Azoarcus sp. CIB: one gene and its partner. The protein of the gene in region 1 binds, or shares a complex with, the protein of each later gene. Links are inferred from orthologs where the notes say so. Each region holds a gene or a part of one and is shown in the gene's direction. Other genes may lie near its edges.

Evidence for each region.
Region 2: the proteins of AzCIB_RS16035 (region 1) and uvrB are in contact, whole or in part, in a crystal structure (PDB 7EGT), measured with the Thermus thermophilus proteins. The link is inferred for Azoarcus sp. CIB from one-to-one orthologs. Residues at the interface, in WP_096412145.1 of Thermus thermophilus: His654, Arg656, Phe657, Gln666, Asp668, Glu669, Lys680, Arg681, Leu682, Ser683, Lys685, Tyr686, Ala687; in WP_096411307.1 of Thermus thermophilus: Glu23, Leu25, Arg26, Asp27, Gly28, Glu29, Arg30, Phe31, Arg55, Glu326, Asp327, Phe328, Glu379, Ser382, Gln383, His398, Gly400, Arg401.

Annotation. Positions count from the first base shown.
Region 1 is NZ_CP011072.1:3,599,362-3,606,942, reverse strand. Bases 2,405-5,333 are described here. They hold AzCIB_RS16035 (UvrD-helicase domain-containing protein), read left to right. Parts: upstream 2,405-2,723; coding sequence 2,724-4,943; downstream 4,944-5,333. Other genes in these bases: AzCIB_RS16030 (ParA family protein), read right to left, coding at 4,994-5,333. In the rest of the region: leuS (leucine--tRNA ligase), read right to left, coding at 1-1,851; AzCIB_RS16040 (hypothetical protein), read right to left, coding at 2,051-2,377; more of AzCIB_RS16030, read right to left, coding at 5,334-5,773; AzCIB_RS16025 (NADP-dependent malic enzyme), read left to right, coding at 6,158-7,581. UniProt on the Escherichia coli protein: A helicase with DNA-dependent ATPase activity. Unwinds DNA duplexes with 3'-5' polarity. Translocates on single-stranded DNA with 3'-5' polarity. Initiates unwinding more efficiently from a nicked substrate than double-stranded DNA.
Region 2 is NZ_CP011072.1:3,146,380-3,152,426, reverse strand. Bases 318-3,248 are described here. They hold uvrB (excinuclease ABC subunit UvrB), read left to right. Parts: upstream 318-719; coding sequence 720-2,777; downstream 2,778-3,248. Other genes in these bases: AzCIB_RS13935 (low molecular weight protein-tyrosine-phosphatase), read left to right, coding at 2,789-3,248; AzCIB_RS13945 (amino acid aminotransferase), read right to left, coding at 318-547. In the rest of the region: more of AzCIB_RS13945, read right to left, coding at 1-317; more of AzCIB_RS13935, read left to right, coding at 3,249-3,259; AzCIB_RS13930 (Rne/Rng family ribonuclease), read right to left, coding at 3,337-6,047. UniProt on the Escherichia coli protein: The UvrABC repair system catalyzes the recognition and processing of DNA lesions. A damage recognition complex composed of 2 UvrA and 2 UvrB subunits scans DNA for abnormalities.

The DNA of each region.
Region 1 (7,581 bases):
GTCGGCGGCGAGTTTCGCCACGGCGATGCGGCCCTTGTCGTCACGTTCGATCTGGACGTCGGCGGGGTTGATCCACTGTTTCTTGCCGCCGTCGGCGTCGCGATAGTAGGTCTCGGCGACGACCATGCCTTGAGTGAGCAGGTTCGTGAAGGGCTCGGAGACGTTCACCAAGCCTTCGTCGCGCATCGCGCGGGTGAAGAAGCGCGAGTAGAGCAGGTGCAGGATCGCGTGCTCGATGCCGCCGATGTACTGGTCGACCGGCGCCCAGTAGTTCACGCGTCCGTCGACCATCGCTTTGTCGTTGTCGGGCGAGGCATAGCGCAGGAAGTACCACGAGGACTCGACGAAGGTGTCCATCGTGTCGGTCTCGCGGCGAGCGGGCTTGCCGCACTGCGGGCAGCTGCACTGGTAGAACTCAGGCATTTTCGCGAGCGGTGAGCCGCGGCCGGTAACTTCGACATTTTCAGGCAGCACCACCGGCAGTTGCTCGTCCGGTACTGGCACATTGCCGCAGTCGTCGCAGTTGATCATCGGGATCGGGCAGCCCCAGTAGCGCTGGCGCGAGATGCCCCAGTCGCGCAGGCGATACTGCGTGCGCTTGGCGCCGAGGCCCTTTTCCGCAAGATCGGCGGAAATCGCGTCGACGGCATCCTGGAAGTGCAGGCCATCGTACTTTCCGGAATTCACGAGACGGCCGTGCTCGCTGTAGGCGTCCTGCCACGGCGCGGTGGTGTCGAGATAGGCATCGCGCGTGGAGCCCACGACCATCCGGATCGGCAGGTGGTATTTCATCGCAAACGCGAAGTCGCGCTCGTCGTGCGCCGGAACGGCCATGACCGCGCCTTCGCCGTACCCCATCAGCACGTAGTTCGCGACCCAGACGTCCATGAACTCGCCGGAGATCGGATGGACGACGCGCAGGCCGGTCGGCATGCCCTTCTTCTCCATCGTCGCGAGGTCGGCCTCGGCGACGCCGCCGTGGCGGCATTCGTCGATGAATGCGGCGAGTTCCGGGTTGTTCGCCGCCGCCTGCAGCGCAAGTGGGTGCTCGGCCGCAACGGCGACGTAAGTCGCACCCATGAGCGTGTCGGCGCGGGTGGTGAACACCTTCAGGACGCCGGATTTGCCGATCGTCGACAGGTCGTAGGGGAAATGCACTTCGACGCCTTCGGAACGGCCGATCCAGTTCTTCTGCATCAGCTTGACCTGCTCGGGCCAGCCGGGCAGGGCGTCGAGCGCGTCGAGAAGTTCATCCGCGTAAGCGGTGATCTTCATGTAATACATGGGGATTTCGCGCTTTTCGACGACGGCGCCGCTGCGCCAGCCCTTGCCGTCGATGACCTGCTCGTTGGCGAGCACGGTCTCGTCGACCGGATCCCAGTTCACGGTGCCGAGCTTCTTGTAGATCAGGCCCTTCTTGTACAAGCGCGTGAACAGCCACTGTTCCCAGCGGTAGTAGTCGGGTTTGCAGGTGGCGAGTTCGCGGGACCAGTCGATCGCGAAACCGAGACGCTTGAGCTGCGCCTTCATGTAGTCGATGTTCGCGTAGGTCCACTTTGCCGGCGGCACGTTGTTCTGGATCGCGGCGTTCTCGGCCGGCATGCCGAAGGCGTCCCAGCCCATCGGTTGCAGGACGTTGTAGCCGCGCATGCGGTGGTAGCGCGCGAGCACGTCGCCGATCGTGTAGTTGCGCACGTGGCCCATGTGCAGCTTGCCCGACGGGTAGGGGAACATGCTCAGGCAGTAGTACTTGGGCTTGCCCGCGTCTTCGGTGACGCGGAAGGCCTGGGCGGATTCCCAGTGCTGCTGGGCGGCGGATTCGACCGTGGCGGGGGTGTATTTGTCCTGCATTTGCGGGCGAGAGTCGAGACGTGGAAAACGCGCGAGTATACCGCGAAGCCGTTGAGCCTCGTGCGGCGTCTCTGCTTGCCACGTCCGGGAGGGCTGTGGGCGGACAAAAAAAAGCATCCGGAGGGAGCCGGATGCTTAATCTCCTTTGAAGGAGAGGGAGGAAGACGGTGTCGCGGCGTGGGCCGCGGAGGTTCGGATTTCAGGCGGCCTTGCGCGGGGCGCCGGCCTGGCGCTGCCAGTTGGCTGAGAAGACGGAGACCATGTCTTCCATCGCCGTCAGCGGCAGGCGCCAGATGCGGTTCTGGCAACGCACGATCGGCGTCACGCGCGGGGCGCAGAAGGTGGCGCGCTCGCTTTCGAGCAGGCGCTGGAAGGCGCTCATCGCTTCGCCCCAGTATTCGGAATTGCCCACCCACTCCGTGGCCGCGGTCGCCTCGCGCACGGCCTGGTGCCAGAGCATCGTGGCGCGCTCGATGGTTACGCCGGCCTTGCGGGCATACCAGGGCAGTAGTTTCGGGGTTTTCATGGTCGGGTTCTCCTGATGGCCATCGTCGGCCAGTTCTTGCGTCGCGCGGATCGGCCTCTTGAGCCGGCCGTGTAGGGCGCGGTTAGTGCGATGCAGCATCGAAATTGGTTGCAATTTTCTTCGTTTCGGCGGCGCGATTCCTTGATATTTCTCAACGAATTGCTGCTCTGCACAATTCAAAAGTACGCCGATCGTTATACGTTTTCAACTGTATGTTGCATTGCCACAACGGTTTCCAGGTTCAACTGAATCGGTTTTTGGGCCTCGTCCTGGTCCGGGGGCGACGATCCGGGAAGAAACAAGGTGCCGCTCCCGGTTAGAATCGCGGCCTGAACAGGAAGCCCGCATGTCCGATCTGCTCGCCAATCTCAATCCCGAACAACTCCAAGCCGTCACCCTTCCGCCTCAGCATGCGCTGATCCTTGCCGGTGCAGGTTCGGGCAAGACCCGCGTCCTCACGACCCGCATCGCGTGGCTGGTGCAGACCGGGCAGGCCGATCCGCAAGGCGTTCTCGCGGTGACCTTCACCAACAAGGCGGCGAAGGAGCTGCTGGGCCGCCTGTCGGCGATGCTGCCGCTGTCCTTCGGCCATTCCGCACGCGGAATGTGGATCGGCACCTTTCACGGGCTGTGCAACCGCCTGCTGCGTGCGCACCACCGTGACGCCGGTTTGCCGCAGTTGTTCCAGATCCTCGATTCCGGCGACCAACTCGCCGCGATCAAGCGTCTGCTGAAGGCGCTCAACGTCGATGACGAGAAGTTTCCGCCGCGCGAACTGCAACATTTCATCAATGCCCAGAAAGAAGCCGGTCTGCGTCCGCATGCCGTCGAAGCCTGGGACGATTACACCCGACGCCGGGTGGAGCTTTTCGCGGAGTATGAGGCGCAATGCCAACGCGAGTCTGTTGTGGATTTTGCGGAGTTGCTGCTGCGCACGTACGAGTTGCTGGAGCGCAATGAACCGATCCGTCGTCACTACCAGCGTCGATTCCGTCACATCCTGGTCGACGAGTTCCAGGACACGAACCGCCTGCAGTACCGCTGGCTGAAGCTGCTCGCCGACGACGGGCGTGAAGGCGGCGCCACGTTGTTCTGCGTGGGTGACGACGATCAGTCGATCTACCGCTTCCGCGGCGCGGAAGTCGGCAACATGCGCGACTTCGAGCGCGAGTTCCGCGTCGCCAACGTGATCCGGCTGGAACAGAACTACCGCTCGCACGGCAACATCCTCGACGCGGCGAACGCGATCATCCGCCACAACACTGCCCGGCTGGGCAAGAACCTGTGGACCGAACGCGGTGCGGGCGAACCGATCCGCGTGTTCGAGGCCTATGCGGACATGGACGAGGCGCGCTGGATCGTCGAAGAGATCCAGTCGCTGGTGCGCGACGGCATGAGTCGGTCGGACGTCGCGCTGCTCTATCGTTCGAATGCGCAGTCGCGCGTGCTCGAACACCAGCTGTTTTCGGCGGGCATCGCGTATCGCGTCTATGGCGGTCTGCGCTTCTTCGAGCGTCAGGAGATCAAGCATGCGCTGGCCTACCTGCGCCTGATCGCCAATCCCGACGACGACACGGCGTTCAGCCGCGTCGTGAATTTTCCGACGCGGGGCATCGGTGCGCGTTCCCTCGAAGCGCTGCAGGACGCTGCGCGTACCTGGAACGCGAGCCTGTACTCGACGGTGCCGCACCTTTCGGGCAAGCCGGGGACGGTGCTGGCGCAGTTTGTGCGCCTTGTCGAGGATCTGCGCCGCGACACGTCACGTCTGCCGCTTCCCGAACTCGTGGACCATGTGCTTGACGCCAGCGGCCTGCGTGATTTCTATCGCAGCGAGAAGGAAGGGCAGGAGCGGCTGGAGAACCTCGACGAAGTCATCAACGCGGCGGCGAACTTCCTCGGCGAGTCGGGCGCGGATGCCGAGGCGCTCGCGCAGCCGCATGCGCTGCTGGCCGATTTTCTCGCCCACGCGTCGCTCGAGGCGGGCGAGCATCAGGCCGACGCCGGCAGCGATGCCGTGCAGTTGATGACCGTGCATTCGTCGAAGGGGCTGGAGTTCGACGTGGTCTTCCTCACGGGGCTCGAGGAAGGTTTGTTCCCGCACGAAAACAGTGCGCTCGAGAACGAGGGGCTGGAGGAGGAGCGGCGCCTGATGTATGTCGCGGTAACGCGGGCGCGCGAGCGGCTGTACCTGAGTTTTGCGCAGAGCCGCATGCTGCACGGCCAGACGCGCTACAACCTGCGCTCGCGCTTCCTCGAGGAAATTCCCGAAGGGCTGGTGAAATGGCTTTCGCCGCCCAGCCCGCGCAGCATGGGCGCGCGCAGTGGTGCGGGGATGCGCGTCGAGCCCGCGCGCTCGGGATTCGTGTCCAAGTCGGTGCAGGCGTCGCCGCGAAGCCAGGATCTGGGTGGCCTGCGGGTCGGCCAGCTGGTGACCCATGCGAAGTTCGGCCAGGGGGTGATCGTTGCGGCCGAGGGTAGTGGCGCCGATGCGCGGGTGCAGATCAATTTTGGCTCGGCCGGCATCAAGTGGCTGATGCTGGCCGTGGCGAAGCTCAGTCCCGCCTGATGTGATGGGTAGCGCCCCGCCGCGACGCGGGGCGCCGGGTCGTGCCGGGCTCAGGCCCCGTAGGTGCGCGCGAGCCGGTCGTGGAGCGCGACGTATTCCTGCGCGAGCTTGTGCTTTGGGTCGAGATGGATCATCGGGCGCGACTGCTCGTGCGACTCCTTGATCTTCACCGATGCCGAGAGGTAGGGAGCCAGCACCGGCAAGCCTTCGTCGATCAGCTCTTGTACGACCTTCTGCGGCAGGCCGGCGCGAGCCTGGAACTGGTTAACGACGATGCCTTCCACCGACAGGTCGCGGTTGTGGTCGGCCCGGATCTCCTGCACGTTCTCGAGGAGCGCATACAGCGCGCGCCGCGAGAACTCGTCGCAGTCGAAGGGGATCAGGCAGCTGTCCGCAGCAATCAGCGCGGAGCGGGTGTAGAAGTTCAGCGCGGGTGGGGTGTCGATGTAGACGACGTCGTAGTCATCGGCAAGCTCGGCGAGTGCGTCGCGCAGCTTGTAGATCTTGTAGCGCGACTCGAGCTTGCCCTGGAGGTCTTCGAGGCCCGGATGCGACGGCATCACGTCGAGGTTGGGGAAGGGGCTCGCGACGATGAATTCTTTGATCTTCTTCGGGTTGAGCTTGAAATTCAGTGTCTGATCGAAGAAGTCGGCGAGCGTGGTCTCGAGGTTTTCCCCGGAAATGCCGAGCACGTACTGGGTCGAATTCCCCTGCGGGTCGAGGTCCACCACCAGCGTGCGTTTGCCCTGGTGGGCACTGATCGCCGCCAGGTTGCAGGTAATGGTCGACTTGCCGACACCGCCTTTCTGATTGAACACCACGCGTCGCATCTTGGATTCCCTTATCGAGTCGGGTGAGATTGTGCCAAAAAATGTCGGCCGGGATACGGTTTCCGGGGGCATGGCAGGCCATTTGTCCACGTTGCGGGGGTCATCGGGTTTACCCGTACAGGGCCACTGCCCAAGCCCATGGACCTGCGCTACACTTGCGCCTCGCCGAGCGTGGTGCCGGTGCGGCGTTGATGCCGCTCCCGCGCGAGAGCTCCGCCGTCCGATCTGTGCGATTGCTCCCGGCTCCGGGAGCCCAGGACGGAATATGCCGGACAGCTGCGGATGATCGCAATTGGCGAAACGCCCGGACGGGCGTAGGTTTATCGCCGCGCAGGAAAGACACCTCAGGAACAACACATCTCACCGACCCGGAGAGGGGGAACAATGGATCAGGATTTCATCGCAGCGGCACTCGAATATCACCGTTCGCCGACGCGCGGCAAGATTTCGGTCGTTCCGACCAAGAGCCTCACGAACCAGCGCGATTTGGCGCTGGCTTACTCGCCCGGCGTCGCCGCGGCGTGCGACGCGATCGTCGAGGATCCGGCGAACGCGCGCGAATACACCTCGCGCGGCAACCTCGTTGCGGTCGTCACCAACGGCACAGCGGTGCTCGGTCTGGGCAACATCGGTCCGCTCGCCTCGAAGCCGGTCATGGAAGGTAAGGGCTGCCTGTTCAAGAAATTCGCCGGTATCGATGTGTTCGACATCGAACTGGCCGAGAACGACCCCGATAAGCTCATCGAGATCATCGCCGCACTCGAGCCCACGCTCGGTGGCATCAACCTCGAAGACATCAAGGCGCCCGAGTGCTTCTATATCGAGAAGAAGCTGCGCGAGCGTATGAAGATCCCGGTCTTCCACGATGACCAGCACGGTACTGCGATCATCTCCACAGCCGGCCTCATCAACGGCCTGAAGGTCATCGGCAAGGACATCGCGAAGGTCAAGCTCGTGTGTTCCGGCGCCGGCGCCGCCGCAATCGCCTGCCTGGACCTGATGGTTGCGCTCGGTCTCCAGCGCGAAAACGTCTACGTCTGCGACTCCAAGGGCGTGATCTACGTCGGGCGTGAAGACAACATGGAGGCCAACAAGGCCCGTTACGCACAGAAGACCGACTCGCGCACCTTGGCCGATGTGATGGTTGGCGCGGACGTGTTCCTCGGCCTGTCCACCGCGGGCGTGCTGAAGCCCGAGATGGTCGCTTCGATGGCCGACACGCCGCTGATCTTCGCGCTGGCCAACCCGAACCCCGAAATCCTGCCGGAAGATGCGAAGAAGGCGCGCCCCGACTGCATCATTGCGACCGGGCGTTCTGACTACGCCAACCAGGTGAACAATGTCCTGTGCTTCCCGTTCATCTTCCGTGGCGCACTCGACGTCGGCGCGACGACGATCAACGAGGAGATGAAGCTCGCGTGCGTGCGCGCGATCGCCGAGCTGGCTCAGGCGGAGCAGAGCGACATCGTGGCATCGGCCTATGGCGGCGCCGACCTGCGTTTCGGCCCCGAGTACATCATCCCGAAGCCCTTCGATCCGCGCCTGATCGTCAAGATCGCACCGGCCGTCGCGAAGGCCGCGATGGACTCGGGCGTCGCGACCAAGCCGATCGACGATCTGGCCGCTTACGCGGCGAGCCTGTCCGACTTCGTGTATCAGTCCGGCATCGTCATGAAGCCGGTGTTCGCCGCAGCGAAGCGCGTGCCGGCCGAGTTCAAGCGCGTGCTGTACTCTGAAGGTGAGGACGAGCGTGTCCTGCACGCTGCGCGCGTCGTCATCGAGGAAAACCTCGCCCGTCCGATCCTCAT
Region 2 (6,047 bases), 450 kb from region 1 along the record:
CGTGCAGCACGACGACAGAGCCCGGGGCGAGCTGTTCGAGCTTGACCTTCATGCCGGCGAAGTTCACGCCGCGGGTGCTTGGCTCGTAGTACGGATAGTTCTCGACCGGGAAGCCGGCGGACTCGAACAGCGCGCGGTGGTTTTCCCAGCTGGGATCCGAGATGTAGACGGTTGCGCCGGGGACCAGGCGCTTGAGGTAGTCGGCGCCGACCTTCAGCGCGCCCGTGCCGCCCAATGCCTGGACGGTGACGACCTGGCCGTTGGCGATGAGGGCCGAATCCTTGCCGAAGAGCAGGTTCTGCACGGCGGTGTTGTATGCCGCGGGGCCTTCGATCGGCTGGTAGCCGCGCGGCGGCATCGCTTCGAGACGCGACTTCTCGGCCGTCTTCACAGCTGCGAGCAGCGGAATCTTGCCGTTGTCGTCATAGTAGACGCCGACGCCGAGGTTCACCTTCTCAGTGCGCCCGTCGGCGATGAAGGCCTCGTTCAGTCCGAGGATCGGGTCACGGGGTGCCATCTCGACGGCGGCGAAGATCGAAGCGGGCATTAAACAACTCCAGGTTGGGCGGGGGGCGTCGGGGGACTGAACCTGTCGCGTTGGTGACGGTCCATCCTGCCGTGCCTTGAGCCGAGTTTTGCGAAATAATGCGCATTTGCCCGACTCTGTTTCGTCTATCGCAACAAACGGGCAAGCGCTTGAAACAGCCGGAAATTCTAGCATGACGAGTTCGACGGACAGTGTTCCGGTGGTGACTTTCGAAGGGAGTCCGTTCAGACTCCATCAGCCTTTTGCGCCCGCGGGCGACCAGCCGGCAGCGATCGATCTGCTGACCGAGGGGGTGTCCGACGGCCTGATGTTCCAGACCCTGCTCGGCGTGACCGGCTCGGGCAAGACCTACACGATGGCGAACGTCATTGCGCGCTGCGGCCGACCCGCCCTGGTGCTGGCGCCGAACAAGACGCTAGCCGCGCAGTTGTACGCCGAATTCCGGGAGTTCTTTCCCGAGAACGCCGTCGAATATTTTGTCTCGTACTACGACTACTACCAGCCGGAAGCCTATGTTCCGTCGCGCGATCTCTTCATCGAGAAGGATTCAAGCATCAACGAGCACATCGAGCAGATGCGCCTGTCGGCAACGAAGAGCCTGATGGAGCGGCGCGACGTGGTGATCGTCGCGACGGTGTCGTGCATCTACGGTATCGGCGACCCGGTCGATTACCATGCGATGATCCTGCATCTGCGTGAGGGCGAGCGCATTGCCCATCGCGACCTCGTGCAGCGACTCGTGGCGATGCAGTACACCCGCTCCGACATCGACTTCCGGCGCGGGACCTTCCGTGTGCGCGGCGACGTGATCGACGTGTTTCCGGCGGAGAATGCCGAGTATGCGGTGCGGATCGAGATGTTCGACGACGAGATCGAGCATCTGACGTTGTTCGACCCCCTTACCGGGCACCTGAAGCAGAAGCTCGTCCGCTTTACCGTTTACCCGTCCAGCCACTACGTTACTCCGCGCGCGACGGTGCTGCAGGCGATCGAGGCGATCAAGGATGAGCTGCGCGATCGAGTCAGTGATTTTCAGCGCGCGGGTAAGCTGGTGGAAGCTCAGCGCATCGAGCAGCGCACGCGCTTCGATCTGGAGATGCTCAACGAGATGGGGTTCTGCAAGGGCATCGAGAACTACTCGCGCCATTTGTCGGGGCGCGGCCCAGGCGAGCCGCCGCCGACGCTGATCGACTATCTGCCGCCGGACGCGTTGCTGTTCGTCGATGAGTCGCACGTGGCGATTCCGCAGGTGGGCGGCATGTACAAGGGTGACCGTTCGCGTAAGGAGAACCTCGTCGAATACGGATTCCGTATGCCGTCGGCACTCGACAACCGGCCGCTGAAGTTCGAGGAATTCGAGCGCCTGATGCCGCAGACGATCTTCGTGTCCGCGACGCCTGCGAATTACGAGGCGACGCACCAGGCGCAAGTCGTCGAGCAGGTCGTCCGCCCCACGGGGCTGATCGACCCCGCGGTGGAGGTCAGGTCCGCAAGCACTCAGGTCGACGACCTGCTGTCCCAGGCCAAGCGCCGTATTGCCGTGGGTGAGCGCGTGCTGGTAACGACGCTGACGAAGCGGATGGCGGAGGACCTCACCGATTATCTTGCCGAAAACGGCATTCGCGTGCGTTACCTGCATTCCGACATCGACACGGTCGAGCGTGTCGAGATTATCCGCGATCTGCGTCTCGGGGAGTTCGATGTGCTGGTGGGCATCAACCTGCTGCGCGAAGGTCTGGATATTCCCGAGGTGTCTCTTGTGGCGATTCTGGACGCGGACAAGGAAGGTTTCCTGCGTTCCGAGCGCTCGCTGATCCAGACGATCGGGCGGGCCGCACGGCATATCCACGGCCGCGCGATCCTATACGCGGACGTGGTGACGCGCTCGATGCGCGCCGCGATGGACGAGACCGAGCGACGTCGGGCAAAGCAGCTCGCGTTCAACGCCGAACACGGTATCGTCCCGAAGTCGGTGACCAAGCGCATCAAGGACATCATCGACGGCGTCTACTCGAGCAGCGACGAGCGCAATGCGAATGTAGCGCAGGAGGCGCGGGCCGAATATTTCGCGATGGACGAGAAGTCCGTCGCGAAGGCGATCCGGAAACTCGAGAAGGAAATGCAGGAACATGCCCGCAACCTCGAATTCGAAAAGGCTGCAGCAGCCCGGGACGAATTGTTCAGGCTGCGCCAGCGCGCGTTCGGCGCGGACCAGCATGGGGAGGCCTGAGAGGTGACGTCGTGACGAAAATCCTGTTCGTATGTACCGGCAACATCTGCAGATCCCCTACTGCCGAAGGTGTGGCGCGGCATGCCATCCGCGCGGCGGGGCTCGACGGGGTGATCGAGGTCGAATCGGCCGGGACGCACGGCTATCACGTCGGTGAGGCGCCCGATCCGCGCACGCGCAAGGCGGCCAAGAAGCGCGGCTACGATCTTTCGATGTTGCGGGCGCGAAAACTCGAACCGGCGGACTTCGAGGCCTTCGACCTGTTGCTCGCGATGGACACCGGGCACCTTGAGATCATGAAGCGAAACTGTCCCGACGAGCATCGCGGCAAGGTCAGGCTCTTCATGAGCTACGCACGCCGCTTCAAGGCTGACGAAGTGCCCGATCCCTATTACGGCGGCGAGCGCGGGTTCGATCTGGTACTCGACTACTGTGAAGATGCGATCGGGGGGCTCGTCGACGTGCTGAGGTCGTCGCGCTGAACGATCCTCGTGTGACCGCCTGAAATGAAAAAGGGGCGCCCGGTGGGCGCCCCTTCCTTTCCGCTTGTCGCTGCTGATCAGTGCGGTTTTTGGGTTTCAACCTGCTGCAGCGGCTCGTCGGTGATCACGAGCGAAGGCCGCGGACGCCGGCCAAGCGGACGGGCAGGTGCCTCATCGGCATGGGACTCGGTGAAGGCCTGGACCTTTTCGCTGCTCGTTTCGATCATCACGAGGCCACTCTCCGCCAGCGAGCTGCCGAGATCGATCGGTGCGGACGGCGCGTGCGCGATTTCCTGCGCCTCGGCCGTGGCGGCCTGCTCGACGACTAGGGGGGCTGCCTCGGCTTCCACTGGAGTCGGTTGCACGGCTTCGGCAAGCGCCGCCGCGGGCGCCACAGCGGCTTCCTCTGCCGGTGCGACGACTTCGGCTGGCGCCTCTTCGGTTTGTGCCGTCGGCGCCGCTTCGATTGTCGCTATTTCCTCGACGGTCGGTGCGGCATCGGCTACCGCCTCGGCGGGTGCTGCCGCTGCGATTGCACGAACAGGCATGGGCGCTTCTTCGACCTCGGCAGGCACCGCTTCCGCTGTGCTGGCGACGACAGGCAGCGGCGCCTCGGTTTCGGCGACAGTGATCACCTCGCGGGAAGGTTCGGCGGTTGCGGCTGTTGTCGCCTCGACCGCTCGCGGGGCCGGCTCCGCCTGTGCGGTTTCGCCTGCCATTGCCTCTTCGAGGGTCTCACTGCCGACTCCCGCTGCGGCCGCAATTCCCTGGTCTTCGCCTGGGCGACGGTCCCGGCGACCGCGGCTGCGGCGGCGGCGCTTCTCCGGCGTGCCTTCCTCGCCCGTCGGTGCGGCCGTTTCGGTCACGCCGGTTACTGCGACGGCCTCTACGACTTGTTGTTCGGCTGCGTTTTCGACGGCCTCGACAGGCTTGGGCTGGCGCGGTCCGCGCTGCCGGCGGCCTTCGCTGCGCTCCGCAGCTTCGGGACGCTCTGCGCGTTCGGCGCGTTCCTGGCGTTCCGCCCGTTCGGGACGCTCGGCCCGTTCGGTACGCTCCTGGCGCTCTTGCCGTTGTTCGCCTCTGCCGTTGCTGCGGGTGGGCTGCGAAGGTTCCTCACGTTCGGCGCGCTGGCCTTCACGGCGGTTGCGGTTGTTGCCGCCGCGGCGATTCTCCCCGCGTTCGCCGCGGGGACGCGCCTCGCGCTTCGACTGTGCTTCTTCCGCGGGTTGCGGAGCCGGGGTCGTCTTCTCGCCGCGCAGCCACGCAAAGAGGCGCGCAAACAGGCCAGGCTCGGCAGCCGGAGCGGCAGCAGGCTCGGGCTTAGGCTCCACCACCGGCGCGGGCTGCGCAGGGGCGATGCCCTTCACTACGGCTTCGGCGCGGGCCGGCTTCTTGTCGTCCTTCGTCGGCAGGCGCAGGTCGACTTCTGCGGGCTTGCCGACCATCTGGTAGCTGGCGAGTGCCAGTTCTTCCAGATTCAGCTGGTCGTGGCGCAGGCGGATGATCTCGTGGTGCGGCGTCTCGAGGTGGCGGTTGGGAATGATGATCAGCTGGATCTTGTGCCGGTACTCGATGTGTGCAATGTCCGAACGCTTCTCGTTGAGGAGGAAGGTTGCGACATCCACCGGCACCTGCAGATGCACTGCGCCGGTGTTTTCCTTCATCGCTTCCTCTTCGAGGATGCGCAGGATGTGCAGCGCGGACGATTCCGTGCTGCGGATGTGGCCGGTGCCGTTGCAGCGCGGGCAGGGGATGTAGCTCGTTTCCGCCAGCGCGGGGCGCAGGCGTTGGCGCGAAAGCTCAAGCAGGCCGAAGCGGCTGATCTTGCCGGTCTGGACGCGCGCGCGGTCGTGGCGCAGCGCGTCACGCAGGCGGTTCTCGACCTCGCGCTGATTCTTCTGCGACTCCATGTCGATGAAGTCGATGACGATCAGGCCGCCGAGGTCTCGCAGACGGAGCTGGCGTGCAATTTCTTCGGCCGCCTCGAGGTTGGTGCGGAAGGCCGTTTCCTCGATATCCGCGCCCTTGGTCGAGCGGCCGGAGTTTACGTCGATGGAGACGAGGGCTTCGGTATGGTCGATCACGACCGCGCCGCCGCTGGGCAGGCTCACCTGGCGCGAGTAGGCGGACTCGATCTGATGCTCGATCTGAAAGCGCGAGAACAGCGGCACATCGTCGTTGTACCGCTTCACGCGATTGACGTTGGCCGGCATCACATGGGCCATGAACTGGAGGGCCTGCTCGTACACGTCATCGGTGTCGATCAGGATCTCGCCGATGTCCGGCTGGAAGTAGTCGCGGATTGCGCGAATCACGAGGCTGCCTTCCTGGTAGATCAGGAACGCGCCAGACTGCGACTGCGCGGCACCGTCGATCGCGCGCCACAACTGCAGCAGGTAGTTGAGGTCCCACTGCAGTTCCTCGGCGTTGCGGCCGATCGCCGCGGTGCGCGCGATCAGGCTCATGCCGGGGGGGACTTCGAGCTGATCCATGACTTCACGCAGTTCGCTGCGCTCGTCACCCTCGACGCGCCGCGAAACGCCACCCCCACGGGGGTTGTTCGGCATCAGGACCAGGTAGCGTCCCGCCAGCGAGATGTAGGTGGTCAGGGCCGCGCCCTTGTTGCCGCGCTCGTCCTTCTCGACCTGGACGATGAGTTCCTGGCCTTCCTTGAGCGCGTCCTGAATGCGCGCCTTGCCAGCATCGACGCCGGGCGCGAAGTAGGAGCGGGATATTTCCTTGAACGGCAGAAAACCATGCCGCTCCGAGCCGTAATCAACGAACGCCG